Linked DNA regions of Caulobacter sp. FWC2. The protein of the gene in region 2 interacts with the protein of the main gene of each other region in a pairwise test. Links are inferred from orthologs where the notes say so. Each region holds a gene or a part of one and is shown on either strand. Other genes may lie near its edges. The genes, in order: leuS and ligA.

Region 1 (7,164 bases), 1.7 Mb from region 2 along the record:
ACGACAGCGAGGCGCTGAGGGCGGCCGAACGCGCAGGCGCCGACGCGGTCGTCGTCTCGCCGGTCTTCCCCAGCAACAGTCCGTCAGCCGGCGAACCTCTTGGCGTGGAGGAATTGAAGGGTCTGGTCGCGGCGACGTCGCTGCCGGTCTACGCCCTGGGCGGCATACGCGCGCGCACGGTCTCGCAGCTGATCGGCAGCGGAATTGTCGGGATCGCGGCGGTCGAAGCTCTGGCCGGTTCCTAGAACTCGCCGAAGCTTAGAACTTGCCAGCGCTTAGAACTTGAACGCGGTCTCGAGGCGGACGCGCGGGGCCTGATCGGGCTGCTGGGCCTTGCGGGCAGCCAGGGCCGGGTTGGATTCACCCAGGCTGACGGCGCCGCCGACGCGGATCGACGGGGTCACCTTGAAATAGGCGCCGGCCTGGACGTCCTGCATTTGCATTTCACGGCTGGACGGCTGGTCGAGGTCCAGCTTCAGGCCCCAGCGGCCCTTCTTTGCGTCCCAACGCAGGGTGCGCTTGTCATCCTGAGGATACTGGACGCCGGCGGCGGCGCTGGTGAAGTCGTTCTTGACCGAGAAATCGGGAGTAACCGCATGCGGCTTGGCCTGGGCGAACGCCATCGACGCCGATCCCGTCAGGATCAGCGCGGCGGTCCCCGCCAGAAAGAAACGCGTCGCGGTCATCACCACTCGCCGCCCATACTCTGTTATCCCCACCCATCCCATGTAGGAACGAGCCCCTTACATTGCGATTAAAGGCTGGAGCAGAACGCGGTCAACCTCGCTTCGGTCGCACCCGGCGCCAAATTGGGCGATTCAATCGAGTGCTGTTGCCCCCAGGTCACGCGATTCCTGTTTTGAGGCGGCGCAGCCATGCTATAGACCGGCTCCCGGCCGCGGGGGCGCGCCTGGGTGCGCGCGAGCGCCCGCGAAATATTGGAGCGAGGTACTATGGCGTTTGAACGTGGGTCTGTGATGCGCGGCTTCGCCGCGGGCGTCCTGGCTCTGTCGATGCTGGGCATGACCGCATGCGCCAGCAACAAGCCCCCGAAGACGTTCTCGACCCAAAGCGACGAGCCGGGCCTCAACCCGTTCAAGCGCTTTGGCGGCGGCAGCAAGGCTCCGGCGTCTGAAGGCTCGATTGGCGTCAACGGCTATCTGTGGCGCGCCAGCCTCGACACCCTGGCCTTCATGCCGCTGGCCTCGGCCGATCCGTACGGCGGCGTGATCATCACCGACTGGTACGTGAACCCGGAAACCCCGGCCGAGCGCTTCAAGGCCACGGTCTATATCCTGGATACGCGCCTGCGCGCCGACGGCCTGAACGTCACGGTGTTCAAGCAGTCCAAGGACGTGAACGGCGCCTGGGTCGATGCTCCGGTCGCCGACCAGACCTCGACTGACCTCGAGAACGCGATCCTGACCCGCGCTCGTCAGCTTCGACTTTCGAACATCAAGGGCTAAGGCCCCTCCAGGGGTTCTCGCCATAGCGGCGAGAACCCTGGTGACACCTTATATTTCCAGCGCGCTCCGCTCGCGAAACCGCTTACCTTGTCGCGGACGCGCGCGGTGCCTGCCTTAGCAGGCTCCGATTTTAAAACTCGGGCGCGTGATGGCCGCCGAAACCGCTTACACTTTCGGCTATCACGCGCCTGGGGCGTCTTTCCGCATCCAAGACCTGGTTCCCGATGGCCCGCTACAATCCCAAAGACACCGAGCCCAAGTGGCGTGAAGCCTGGGCGAAGGCCGACGTCTTCAAGACCGGCGAGATCAACGACGGCCGTCCGAAATACTACGTGCTCGAGATGTTCCCGTATCCGTCGGGCCGCATCCACATGGGCCACGTCCGCAACTACGCCATGGGCGACGTGGTGGCCCGCTACAAGCGCGCGCAAGGTTTCAACGTCCTGCACCCGATGGGCTGGGACGCCTTCGGCATGCCGGCCGAGAACGCGGCCATGGAGCGCGGCGTCCATCCCAAGGGCTGGACCTACGACAACATCGCCGCCATGCGCGAGCAGCTGAAGTCGCTGGGCATTTCGGTCGACTGGTCGCGCGAGTTCGCCACCTGCGACCCGGAATACTATGGCAAGCAGCAGGCCTGGTTCCTGCGCCTGCTGAAGCGCGGCCTGGTCTATCGCAAGGAAGCCTCGGTCAACTGGGACCCGGTCGACATGACCGTCCTGGCCAACGAGCAGGTCATCGACGGCAAGGGCTGGCGCTCGGGCGCCACGGTCGAGAAGCGAAAGCTGACTCAGTGGTTCCTGCGCATCACCGACTACGCCGACGCCCTGATCGACGGCCTGAAGACCCTGGACCGCTGGCCCGACAAGGTTCGCCTGATGCAGGAGAACTGGATCGGTCGCTCCAAGGGCCTGCGCTTCAAGTTCGCCTTTGACGGCGAGGCGCCCGACGGCATGGCCGAGGGGCTGGAGGTCTACACCACCCGTCCCGACACCCTGTTCGGCGCCAGCTTCGTCGGCATCGCGCCCGAGCATCCGCTGGCCGAGCGCCTGGCGATCGAAAATCCCGAGATCCAGCAGTTCATCGCCGACTGCCGCAAGGGCGGCACCTCGGAAGCCGAGATCGAGAGCGCCGAGAAGCTGGGCTACGACACCGGCCTGCGGGTCAAGCACCCGCTGGATCCGTCGATTACCCTGCCCGTCTGGATCGCCAACTTCATCCTGATGGACTACGGCACCGGCGCGATCTTCGCCTGCCCGGCCCACGACCAGCGCGACCTGGACTTCGCCCGCAAGTACGACCAGCCGGTGAAGCCCGTCGTCCTGCCCAACGGCGAGGATCCGGCGACCTTCCAGGTCGGCAAGGAGGCCTATGTCGGCCCCGGCAAGATCTTCAATTCGGAATTCCTGGACGGCATGGACGTCGAGACCGCCAAGGCCGAGGCCGTGTCGCGGATCGAGGCGGCCGGCCAGGGCGAGGGCGCGACGGTCTATCGCCTGCGCGACTGGGGCATCTCGCGCCAGCGCTACTGGGGTTGCCCGATCCCGGTGATCCACTGCCAGGCCTGCGGCGTCGTGCCCGTGCCGGAAAACCAGCTGCCGGTCGCCCTGCCCGAGGATGTCACCTTCGACAAGCCGGGCAATCCGCTGCTGCGTCACCCGACCTGGCGTCACACGGCCTGCCCGTCGTGCGGCGGCAAGGCCGAGCGTGAAACCGACACGCTGGATACGTTCATCGACTCCAGCTGGTACTTCGCCCGCTTCGCCGACACCCACGCGGACGAGCCGGTGGGCAAGGACGCGGCCGACCACTGGCTGCCGGTCGACCAGTATATCGGCGGCGTCGAGCACGCGATCCTGCACCTGCTGTACGCGCGCTTCATCACCCGCGCCCTGAAGGACGAGAACCTGCTGTCGGTCGAGGAGCCGTTCGCGGGCCTGTTTACCCAGGGCATGGTCACCCACGAGGCCTACAAGAACGAGGCCGGCGAGTGGGTGGAACCGTCGGACATCCGCATCACCGTCGAGGGCAATAACCGCTCGGCAGTCCACGCCACGACGGGCGCCCCGATCATCATCGGCGACATCGAGAAGATGTCGAAGTCCAAGAAGAACGTCGTCGCCCCCGAGGACATCTTCGAGGCCTACGGCGTCGATAGCGCGCGCCTGTTCGTGATGAGCGACAGCCCGCCCGAACGCGACGTCCAGTGGACCAATTCGGGCGTCGAAGGCTCCTGGCGCTTCACGCACCGTCTGTGGAACGAGTTCGACAGCCAGCCGGCCGGCGACTTCGCCCATGACGACAGCGACGAAGCGGCCGTGGCCCTGCGCAAGGCGGCCCACAAACTGATCGGCTTCGTCACCGACAGCATCGAGGGCTTCCGCTTCAACAGCGGCGTGGCGCGCTTGTACGAGTTCCTGAACGCCCTGAAGGCCGCTCCGGCTGCCAATGGGGACGGGACTCCCGCGTCGCAGGGTGTGCTGGCGGCCCGCAAGGAAGCCCTGAACATCCTCGCCCGCCTGGTCGCCCCGTTCACGCCTCACCTGGCCGAAGAAGCCTGGGCCTCGATCGGCGGCGAGGGCATGGTCGTCAACGCGCCCTGGCCCAAGGCCGACCCGGCCCTGGCCGCGGATGACGAGCGCGTCCTGCCGATTCAGATCAACGGCAAGCGTCGCGGCGAGATCAAGGTCAAGGCCGGCGCGGCTGAAGACGAGGTCCAGAAAATCGCTCTGGCGGATCCGAACGTCCTGGCCCACCTTGAGGGCGTCACCGTCCGCAAGGTGATCGTGGTCAAGGACCGCATCGTCAACATCGTGGCCAATTGAGACCCCAAGGGACCTCTATGAAACGCACCCTGGCGGCTGGCGCGATAGCGCTCTCGACCCTCGCCCTTTCGGCCTGCGCCGGCTTCACACCGCTGTACGGCCGTCCCGGGGTCGAGGGCGGTCTCACCAGCATCGAGACCGTCGCGGCCGAAGGGCGGGGCGGCTACCTGCTGCGCGAGCAGCTGGACGACGCCCTGGGCCACAAGCAGGGCGATCCGGCGGTCTACAAGCTGTACTTCTCGGTCAAGGAGTTCCGTTTCGCCCGCGGCGTGCGCCTCGACAATGTCGCCAACCGCTACGAGCTGCGGATGACCGTCGACTGGCGCCTGATGGACGCCAAGAGCGGCAAGGAAGCCACCAACGGCAAGACCGACGTGTCGGTGACCTACGACTCCGCCGACCAGCCCTACGCGGCCATCGCGGCCCAGAACGACGGCCAGGAACGGGCGGCGACCGAAGCGGCCCGCAAGATCCAGCTGGATCTCGCCACCTGGCTGGCGGCGGGCAAGAAGAAGCCGGCGGCCTAGCGAGTCATGATCCTCTCCAAGCGTCCGGACGTCGAACGCTTCCTGAGGGAGCCGACCCCGGACATCCGGGCGGTGGTGCTCTACGGCAAGGACCGGGGCGTCGTGCGTGATCGCGCCAACGCCCTGGCCAAGCGCATCGTCGAGCGTCCCGACGACCCGTTCGACACCGCCATGCTGACCGACAGCGACCTGGACGCCGATCCGGCCAAGCTGGAAGACGAGCTGTCGGCCATGTCGCTGATGGGCGGCCGCCGCCTGGTGCGCCTGCGCCTGGCCGGCGAGAAGGCCGGACCGGACAAGCAGGCCGCCGAGGCCCTGACCCGCCATGTCGAGGGTAAGCTCAATCCCGACGCCTTCTTCCTGGTCGAGGCCGGGGCCTTGGGCCGCGACTCCCAGCTGCGCAAGGTCGGCGAGAAGGCTAACGGCTGCGCCGTCATTCCCTGCTACGAGGACGAGGCTGGCGACCTGGCCCGCCTGACGCGCGACACCCTGGCTAACGACAAGGTGGGGCTCAACAGCGAGGCGCTGGACCTATTCGTTTCACGCCTGCCCAAGGAGCGCGGCGTGGCCCGCGCCGAGATCGAGCGCCTGGCGCTCTATCTTGGTCCCAACAGCGGCGTCACCGCGACCGCCGCCGACTTGACCGACTTTCTGGGCGTCGAGCCGGAAGCTTCGCTCAGCGACGCCGCCGCCGATGCGTTCGGTGGCAGGGCCGGCCCCGCCCAGCAGGCCCTGCGTCGCGCTGCGGCGGAGGGCGAAGGCGGTTCAGCCGCCGTCCGGGCCATCGGCTACTATCTGGGCCGTCTGCGCCGGGTTCTGACCCTGCACAAGAATGGCGTCGACCTTCAGGCGGCCGCCAAGGCCTCGGGCGTGTTCTGGAAACAGGAGCGCGAGTTCCTGCGCCAGGCCCGCGCCTGGAACCTGGAGGCCATTCTCGAGATCCAGGGCGAGGTCCTCAACGCCGACCGCGCCTGCAAGACCTCCGGCTCGCCCGACCAGCTGATCTCCGAGCGCCTGGCGCTGATGATCGCGGGTCGCGCAAGGCGGCTGGGGCTGTAGGCCCGAAAAGGCCCGAAAACGGGCCCTTTGCGCGCCTGTGGATGCTTATTGAGAAAGCCTTACGAGATAAGGGCTTGTGGCGGAAATCGCTGTGAACCGCCCTCCTCTCACGAAAACGGCGCCTCCCCGCGTACGGAAAGGCGCCGTTTCGTGCGCGACAGAGGCGATTTTCAGGAGCCCTGAAACGCGCTCATCCGCACGCTTTTAGGTGCGACTGATCACACCCCGCGCGTCAGCCGATTGCACAGGTCGTCGAGCTGTTCGAGCGTGGCGTAGGTGATGGTCAGGGTCCCGGTCGAGCCGCGATGGTCGATGGCGACATCAAGGCCGAGCACCGACGACAGGTCGGCCTCAAGGGCCTGGGTGTCGGTATCCTTCACGCGCGGCGGACGACCGCCCTTGTTTTTGCTCGGCGTCGCGTTCGGCGTCTTGCGGGCCAGGGCCTCGGTCTCGCGGACCGACAGGCCGCCGTCGATGATTTGCTTGGCCAGGGCCACCGGGTCGGCCGCCGCGGCGATGGCGCGGGCATGACCGGCCGACAGCTCGCCGCTGACCAGGTAGGACTGCACCTCGTCCGGTAGGGCCAGCAGACGCATGGTGTTGGCGACGTGGCTGCGGCTCTTGCCGATGGTCTGGGCGATGGCGTCCTGGGTGCGCTCGAACTTCTCCATCAGCACCTTGTAGGAGAGCGCTTCTTCCAGGACGTTCAGGTCGGCGCGCTGGACGTTCTCGATGATGCCGATTTCCAGCACCGCCAGGTCGTCAAGTTCGCGCACCATGATCGGCACGGTGCGCAGGCCCGCGCGCTGGGCGGCGCGCCAGCGGCGTTCGCCGGCGACGATCTGATATTCGCCCGGCGCACCCGGCGCCGGACGGACCAGGATCGGCTGCAGGACGCCCTTCTCGCGGATCGAGTTGGACAGGTCCTCCAGGTCATCCTCTCGGAAGGTGCGGCGCGGCTGGTCGGGATTGCGCTTCAGGATCTCGATCGGCGCTTCACGCGAGCCGGGCGCACTATCGCCGGGGGTCCGGGCCGGCGCGTTCTCGACCTCGCCCAGCAAGGCGGACAGACCCCGCCCCAGACCACGACGCCCCTCGGAACCACTCGGTTCAGCCACTACGGACTCCATCTTCTTCTCGTACTCGTTCGGATCGTTGTTCGTAAAAGAGCCTAGGCGGCCTGGGCCTGGCGATCGCGCTCGCGGCTGATCACTTCGCGGGCCAGTTTCAGGTAGGCCTGGCTGCCAGCGCATTTCAGGTCGTACAGCAGCACGGGCTTGCCGAACG
Region 2 (7,067 bases):
GATTTCGACCAATCCTGGCGCGCCTTTCGGCCCGATGGAGGCCATCGCCTCGGGCGGCGAACTGGCCCGCTTCGCCCTGGCCCTGAAGGCGGCGCTGGCGGGGCGCGGCGGCGGCCCGCAGCCGTTGATGATATTCGACGAGGTTGATCAGGGTGTCGGCGGCGCCGTTGCGGACGCGGTCGGCCTGCGCCTGAAGCGGCTGGCGTCGAACGCCCAGGTCCTGGTCGTCACCCACTCGGCCCAGGTCGCCGCGCGGGGCGACGCCCACTGGCGGATCTCGAAGTCCGGCGACGACACCTCGACGCGCACCAAGGTCGAGCCGCTCGGCCCGTCCGAACGCGAGGAAGAGATCGCGCGGATGCTGTCGGGGGCCGAGGTGACGGAAGCGGCGCGGGCCGCCGCGCGGGCCTTGATGGCTTAAGCGGCTGCTGGCGCGCCGGTCGGAACGCGCTGGGCGTTCGACTGTCCCTTCATCCAACCCTGCAACGGCGCGTCGACGAGCCGCTCGAACACCCACGCCACGACGATGGTCGCCGGGATGGCCAGCGCCCACAGCGTCCAGGACGCCGCCGAGGTCAGGCCAAGCTTGCTCTCGACCATCCGCACCACGCCGAACCACACCACGGCCGTCAGGGTGTTGGTCAGGAACAGCGAGAACGACAGCTTGCCCGCCGCGCCGGCCCAGCGCCAGGCGCGGGGTTTGGAGGCGCCGGCCGCGTAGATCAGGAAGCCCAGCAGCGCGAGGCTGAAATAGTCGAACCGGCCCAGGGCCTGGATGCCGACCACGGCCGATAGGGCCGTGACGGCCAGCGGCAGGGCCTGGCGGCGCGCCAGGGTCGTCACCGGCAGGCGGGCGACCAGCAGGCCGATCATGAACAGCGGCACGCCTCGGATCAGGCCAAAGCGCAGCGGCAGTTGATAGCCGGGAATTCCGACGATCATCAGCGCGGCCTGGTCGATGGCCACATAGGCGCAGACGCCCATGGCCAACAGCGCTAGCGGACGCTTCGTCGTGGCCACGCGCCGCCAAACGGCCGGGAACAGGGCGTAGGCCACGATCAGGGCCGACAGGGTCCAGGTCGGGGTGTTCCAGCCCGAGGTCCCGGGCGCGAACCAGGCCTGGACCAGGAAGACCTGTGGCAGCAACTGGTCCCACTGGAACCACTGCGGGTTCTGCGGGGCCATGCCGATCGCGGACGTGCCGACGAAGAAGGCGACGAACAGCGCCAGCATGACCAGGTGCGGCGGCCAGATGCGCTGCACGCGGCGCTTCAGGAAGGTCAGGGTGTCGACGTCCAAGCTTTGAACGCGCGGACCGTAGGTGCGGGCCAGCACATAGCCCGACAACATCAGGAAGAAATCGGTCGCCAGATAGCCGCGCCCGAAGGCCGGCGACAGGCTGAACAGTGACACCGGCGCCCGCTCGGCCACGTGGTAGAGCACGATGAACAACGCCGCCAGGAAGCGCAGGGCGTCCAGCGGACCGTCCCGCGACAGGACGGGCAGGGCGTTATTTGTGCCGGCTTTGAACATCGAAGGCTCCTTGAAGCCTTGCAGCGCAAGGGCCGGGCCAGTTTTCGCCTGACAGGCTACCACATCGCTGACTCCCCCCGTCAGGACGGCGTTGCTAACCTGCTGGGACTTCCCGCCTTTCGGATTCGCGCCTGTGCCTCAGATCCCCGTCGCCGACATCACCGAAGCCCAGGCCGTCGAGGAACTGGAGCGCCTGGCTGATGACCTGACCGCCCACGACCTGGCCTATCACCAGCAGGACGCGCCCAAGATCAGCGACGGCGAGTACGACGCCCTCAAGCGCCGCAACCTGGACATCGAGACCCGCTTCCCGCACCTGGTGCGCGACAATTCCCCGTCCATGCGGGTCGGCGCGGCGCGGGCCGAGCAGTTCTCGCCCGTCGAGCACGGCGTGCCCATGCTCAGCCTCGACAACGCCTTCTCCAACGACGAAGCGACCGAGTTCGACGCCCGGATCCGGCGGTTCCTGCGCTTGTCGCCCTCCGACACCGTCGCCTACACGGCCGAGCCGAAGATCGACGGCCTGTCGGCTTCGCTGCGCTACGAGAAGGGCGTGCTGGTCCAGGGCGCCACGCGGGGCGACGGCCGGGTGGGCGAGGACGTCACCGCCAACCTGCGCACCATCGCCGACATCCCCCACCGCCTCAAGGGTTCGGACTGGCCCGACGTGATCGAGGTGCGGGGCGAGGTCTATGTCGAACTCGCCGCCTTCGCCGCCTTCAACCACGCCGCCGAGGAGGCCGGCCAGCGCACCTACGCCAATCCGCGCAACTTCGCCGCCGGCTCGCTGCGCCAGATCGATCCGAAGATCAGCGCCCAGCGACCGTTGCGGTTCTTCGGCTATGCGTGGGGGCTGGTGTCCGAGCCTTTCGCCGACAGCCAGTGGGGCGCGCTCGAGAAGCTGACCGAGTGGGGTTTCGTGACGACGGCTCCGCCGGCCAAGCGGGTCGAGAACGTCCAGGGCCTGCTGGACATCTATGCCCAGTTCGAGACCCTGCGGCCCACGCTCGGCTTCGACATCGACGGCGTCGTCTACAAGGTCGACGACCTGGAGCAGCAACGCCGCCTGGGCTTCGTCTCGCGCTCGCCGCGCTGGGCCATCGCCCGCAAGTTCCCGGCCCAGCGAGCCCGCACGATCCTGGAGGCCATCGAGATTCAGGTTGGCCGGACGGGCGCCCATACTCCGGTCGCGCGCCTGAAGCCCGTCACCGTCGGCGGCGTCTCGGTGACCAACGCGACGCTGCACAATGGCGACGAGATCGCTCGCTTGGATGTCCGCATCGGTGACACGGTCGTCTTGCAGCGCGCCGGCGACGTCATTCCGCAGATCGTCGAAGTCGACCTCGCGGCTCGCCCAGACCCTGAACCTCCCGTCTACGAATTCCCCCACCTCTGCGAATGCCCGCTGAAGACGGAATTGGCCCGCGAGGTCACGGCTTCGGGCCAGGAGTCGGTGGTGCGCCGCTGCACCGGCGAGTTCGCCTGTCCGTTCCAGCGGGTCGAGCACCTGCGCCACTTCGTGTCGCGCCGCGCCTTCGACATCGAGGGTCTGGGCGAGAAGCAGCTGCAGGCCTTTTTCGACGAGGGCTGGATCACCGAGCCGGCCGACGTCTTCAAGCTGGCCAAGGACGAGGAAAAGCTCTCGGCCCTGCGCGAGCGCGACGGCTATGGCGAGACCTCGGTCGCCAACCTTGTGAAGGGCATCGACGCTCGCCGCACCATCGGCATGGACCGGATGATCTACGGCCTGGGCGCGCGCGACATCGGCGAGACGACCTCGACGGTGCTGGCCCGCAACTTCGACCGCTTCGAGGACCTGCAAGCCGCCGCCGAGGCCGCCGCCAAGGGCCTGCCGGGCGAGACCTACCTGGAGCTTTCCACCGCGCAAGGCGTCGGGCCCAAGGCGCTGGACCTGCTGGTCGAAGCCGGGAAGGGCGGTTTGGTCTCTGACCCCTGGCCGCAGACCGACGACCTGGAAATCAAGATCGGCCACGCGGTTCCGAAGCTGACCAAGCCCGCCCGCGCGGCCCTGGCCCAGCGCTTTGGGACCTGGGACGCGTTCGCCGAGGGTCTCTCCGCCGCCGCCTCGGGCGCGCCGGGCGACGACTACCTGCACCTGGCGGCGGTCGACGGCGTCGGTCCAGTCGCCGCCCAGTCGCTGGCCCGGTTCTTCGCCGAGGAGCATAACCGCGCCAAGGTCGCCAATCTCGTCGCCGAACTGGACATCCAGCCGGTCGCCAAGCCCAAGACCGACACGGCCGTGGCCGGCAAGACCATTGTCTTCACCGGTTCGCTGGAGAAGATGACCCGCGACGAGGCCAAGGCTCAGGCCGAAAGCCTGGGCGCCAAGGTGGCCTCGTCGGTGTCGAAGAAGACTGATCTGGTCGTTGCAGGTCCAGGCGCGGGCTCGAAGCTGAAGACGGCCACCGACCTCGGCATCCAGGTCATGACCGAGGACGAGTGGCTGGAGATGGTCGGCGCATGAAGGTCATCGCTCTTGACTTCGAGACCGCCAACGAACAACGCGCCAGCCCTTGCTCGATCGGCCTGGCCTGGATCGAGGATGGCCAGGTGGCGAGGATCGAGCACCACTACATCCGTCCGCCCGGCAATCGCTTCGCGCGGTTCAACATCGCCTTCCACGGCATCGGCCCTCAGCATGTCGAGGACGCCGACGAGTGGCCGGACGTGCTGGAGCGGCTGCGGCCCGAACTGGACGGCGCGCTGGTGCTGGCCCACAACGCCTCGTTCGACGTCAGCGTGATCCGCCGGACCTGCGAGCACTATGGCGTCCGCGCGCCGAGCTTCGACTATCTTTGCACTGTGCAGGTGGCGCGCGGCGTCTGGCCGGAGCTGTCGTCGCACAAGCTGAACGTGGTCTGCGGCCACCTGGGCGTCGACTTCAAGCACCACGACGCGGCGGGCGACGCCTATGCCTGCGGGCACGTGGCGCTGGCTGCGGCCAGCTTGAACGGCGTGTTGCATGTGCGGGACCTGCCGGCGCGTCTTGGCATGACCTTGGGCCGGTTGGACCACGACGGCTATACGCCACCCAAGGGGGCAGTCAGCGCTCGCCGATCCCGCGTCCACGGCTGAGACGCATCGCCGCAACCGCAATTCCCGCCTCGTTTTCGCCTTCGGCCTTGTCCTGACTGGGCGGATCACGCAACGAATGGGTTCAAACGCGCATTTGAAGGCGCGGACCTATTGGGAGTACCGAATGCTGCGCACCATCCTGCTCGCCGCCGCCCTGACCGTCACGGCCGGCTCGGCCTTCGCGGCCGACGTCACCGGGGTCTGGCAGACGCCGACCAATGGCGGCCAGGTCGAGATCACGCGCTGCGGCAACAGCCTGTGCGGCAAGCTGATCACGTCCGACCACATCAAGGCCAGCCCGGCCCAGAAGGACGTCAAAAACAAGGACGAGGCCCAGCGCGGCCGTCCCTTGAAGAACCTGCAGATGCTGTACGACTTCTCCGGCGGTCCGACCAAGTGGACCGGCGGCAAGGTCTACAACCCCGACGACGGCGGCACCTATTCAGGCACGGTCGAACTGCTCAGCGACAACGAACTGAAGCTGAAGGGCTGCATCGTCGCGCCGCTGTGCAAGACGCAGAAGTGGACGCGGTTGAAGTAGGGCCGAGAAGCCCCCTCAGTCGCTTCGCGACAGCTCCCCCATAAAGGGGGAGCAGAATCCGAGGCGTCCTCCCCCTTTATGGGGGAGGTGGCCCGCAGGGCCGGAGGGGGCAGCGCCGCCCTAGAGCGGCGCGCAGGCCTCTTCCATCCAGGCGCGGATCTCGGGTTCGACCCGAGGCCCGATCTCGGCCAGCACCCGCGCGTGGTAGGCGTCGAACTGCGCTACTTCCTCGGCCGTCAGCAGGGTCTTGTCGATCAGGCGACGGTCGATCGGCGCCAGGGTCAGGGCCTCGAAGCGGTGCATTGGGCGATCGCCGCCAGGGACGTCCTCGGCCGGCATGACGACTTCCAGGTTCTCGATCCGGATGCCGTATTCGCCGTCCTTGTAGTAGCCGGGCTCGTTCGAGACGATCATGCCGGGCTGCAGGGCGATGAGGTTGGGGGCCTTGGCGATCCGTTGCGGCCCCTCGTGAACGCCCAGATAGACGCCGACGCCGTGGCCGGTGCCGTGGTCGTAGTCCAGGCCATGCGCCCACAGCGCGGCGCGGGCGAAGGCGTCGATGGCCGAGCCGGTGGTGCCGGCCGGGAAGCGCAGGCGGGCGATGGCCAGGTGGCCCTTCAGAACCAGCGTATTGCGGTTGACCATCTCGGCCGACGGCTCGCCGATCGCCACGGTGCGGGTGACGTCGGTGGTGCCGTCCAGATACTGGCCGCCGCTGTCGACCAGCAGCAGCGAGCCCCTCGCGGCGCGTTCGTTGGACCGCTCGGTCGGGCGATAGTGGGGCAGGGCGCCGTGGCCGTTGGCCGCGCCGATGGTGTCGAAGGACAGGTCCTTCAGCCTGCCGGTGGCCTCGCGGAAGCCTTCCAGCTTGGCGACGGCCTCCTTTTCGTCGGGCGGGTTGATCTGGCCCTCGGTGGCCAGCCAGTGCAGGAAGCGGGTCAGGGCCGCGCCGTCGCGCTTGTGAGCCTCGCGCGTGCCGTCCAGCTCGACGCCGTTCTTGCAGGCGCGGGGCAGGGTGCAGGGGTCCATGGCCCGCACGATCTTCGAGCCGGCGGCGGCCAGGGTGTCGAAGTACCAGGCCGAGGACTGTCCAGGATCGACGACCACGGTCTTGTCCGACAGGTCGCCCAGCGCCTCTTCCAGCTTGTCCGGCGTCTCCAGCGAGACCTGATTGCCCAGCCACGCCGGCAGGTCGGTGGTCACCTTGGCCGGATCGAGGAACAGGCGGGCCGTGCCGTCGGCCTTGAGGATGGCTTGAGCCAGCGGCAGGGGTGAGCGGATGACGTCGCCGCCGCGGACATTGAACAGCCAGGCGATCGAGGCCGGGGCGGTGATCACCACCGCATCGGCGCCGAAGGCGGCGATCGAAGCGCCGACCCGGGCTCGCTTGGAGCTCGACTCTTCGCCGGCATATTCGACGTACTGCGGCACGACCGGCGCCATCGGCTGGGCGGGGCGGGCGTCGCCCCAGGCCTGGTCGATCGGGTTGGCCGCGACGGGCTTGAGGATCGCGCCGGCGCGGTGGGCGGCGGCCTTCAGGCCTTCCAAGGCCGAGGGGCTGTGCAGGCGGGCGTCGTAGCCGATCACCGCGCCCTTGTCAGTGGTCTCCAGATAGGCCGGGACGCCGCCCTCGACGAGGTCGCGGATCTCGAACACGCCCTGGTCGACCTGTTCTCGGACCTGCAAGGTGTAGCGGCCGTCGACGAACACGGCGGCGCGGTCCTTGAGGATCACGCCGGCGCCGGCCGAGCCGGTGAAGCCGCTGGCCCAGGCCAGGCGGTCATTGGCGGCGGGCAGATATTCGTTCTGGTGCTCGTCCTCGTGCGGCACGAGGAAGCCGTCCAGCCCCTGCGCGGCCATGGCGGCGCGGATCAGCGGGACGTGCTTGGGCCCGAAG

The links.
Region 1: the proteins of ligA (region 2) and leuS interact in binary tests that used the Escherichia coli proteins (3 or more experiments, as listed by UniProt). The link is inferred for Caulobacter sp. FWC2 from one-to-one orthologs.

What each region holds. Positions count from the first base shown.
Region 1 is NZ_PEBF01000001.1:5,154,354-5,161,517, forward strand. What follows is about bases 1,370-4,491. They hold leuS (leucine--tRNA ligase), read left to right. Parts: upstream 1,370-1,690; coding sequence 1,691-4,291; downstream 4,292-4,491. Other genes in these bases: CSW62_RS24320 (DUF3576 domain-containing protein), read left to right, coding at 1,370-1,466; lptE (LPS assembly lipoprotein LptE), read left to right, coding at 4,309-4,491. Outside these bases: CSW62_RS24310 (thiamine phosphate synthase), read left to right, coding at 1-245; CSW62_RS24315 (NtrZ family periplasmic regulatory protein), read right to left, coding at 276-686; more of CSW62_RS24320, read left to right, coding at 939-1,369; more of lptE, read left to right, coding at 4,492-4,818; holA (DNA polymerase III subunit delta), read left to right, coding at 4,825-5,877; CSW62_RS24340 (ParB/RepB/Spo0J family partition protein), read right to left, coding at 6,096-7,007; CSW62_RS24345 (ParA family protein), read right to left, coding at 7,049-7,164.
Region 2 is NZ_PEBF01000001.1:3,439,582-3,446,648, reverse strand. Bases 1,318-4,342 are described here. They hold ligA (NAD-dependent DNA ligase LigA), read left to right. Parts: upstream 1,318-1,666; coding sequence 1,667-4,018; downstream 4,019-4,342. Other genes in these bases: CSW62_RS16520 (3'-5' exonuclease), read left to right, coding at 3,994-4,342; CSW62_RS16530 (acyltransferase), read right to left, coding at 1,318-1,533. Outside these bases: DNA repair protein RecN, read left to right, coding at 1-421; more of CSW62_RS16530, read right to left, coding at 418-1,317; more of CSW62_RS16520, read left to right, coding at 4,343-4,629; CSW62_RS16515 (DUF2147 domain-containing protein), read left to right, coding at 4,754-5,170; CSW62_RS16510 (aminopeptidase P family protein), read right to left, coding at 5,291-7,067. UniProt on the Escherichia coli protein: DNA ligase that catalyzes the formation of phosphodiester linkages between 5'-phosphoryl and 3'-hydroxyl groups in double-stranded DNA using NAD as a coenzyme and as the energy source for the reaction.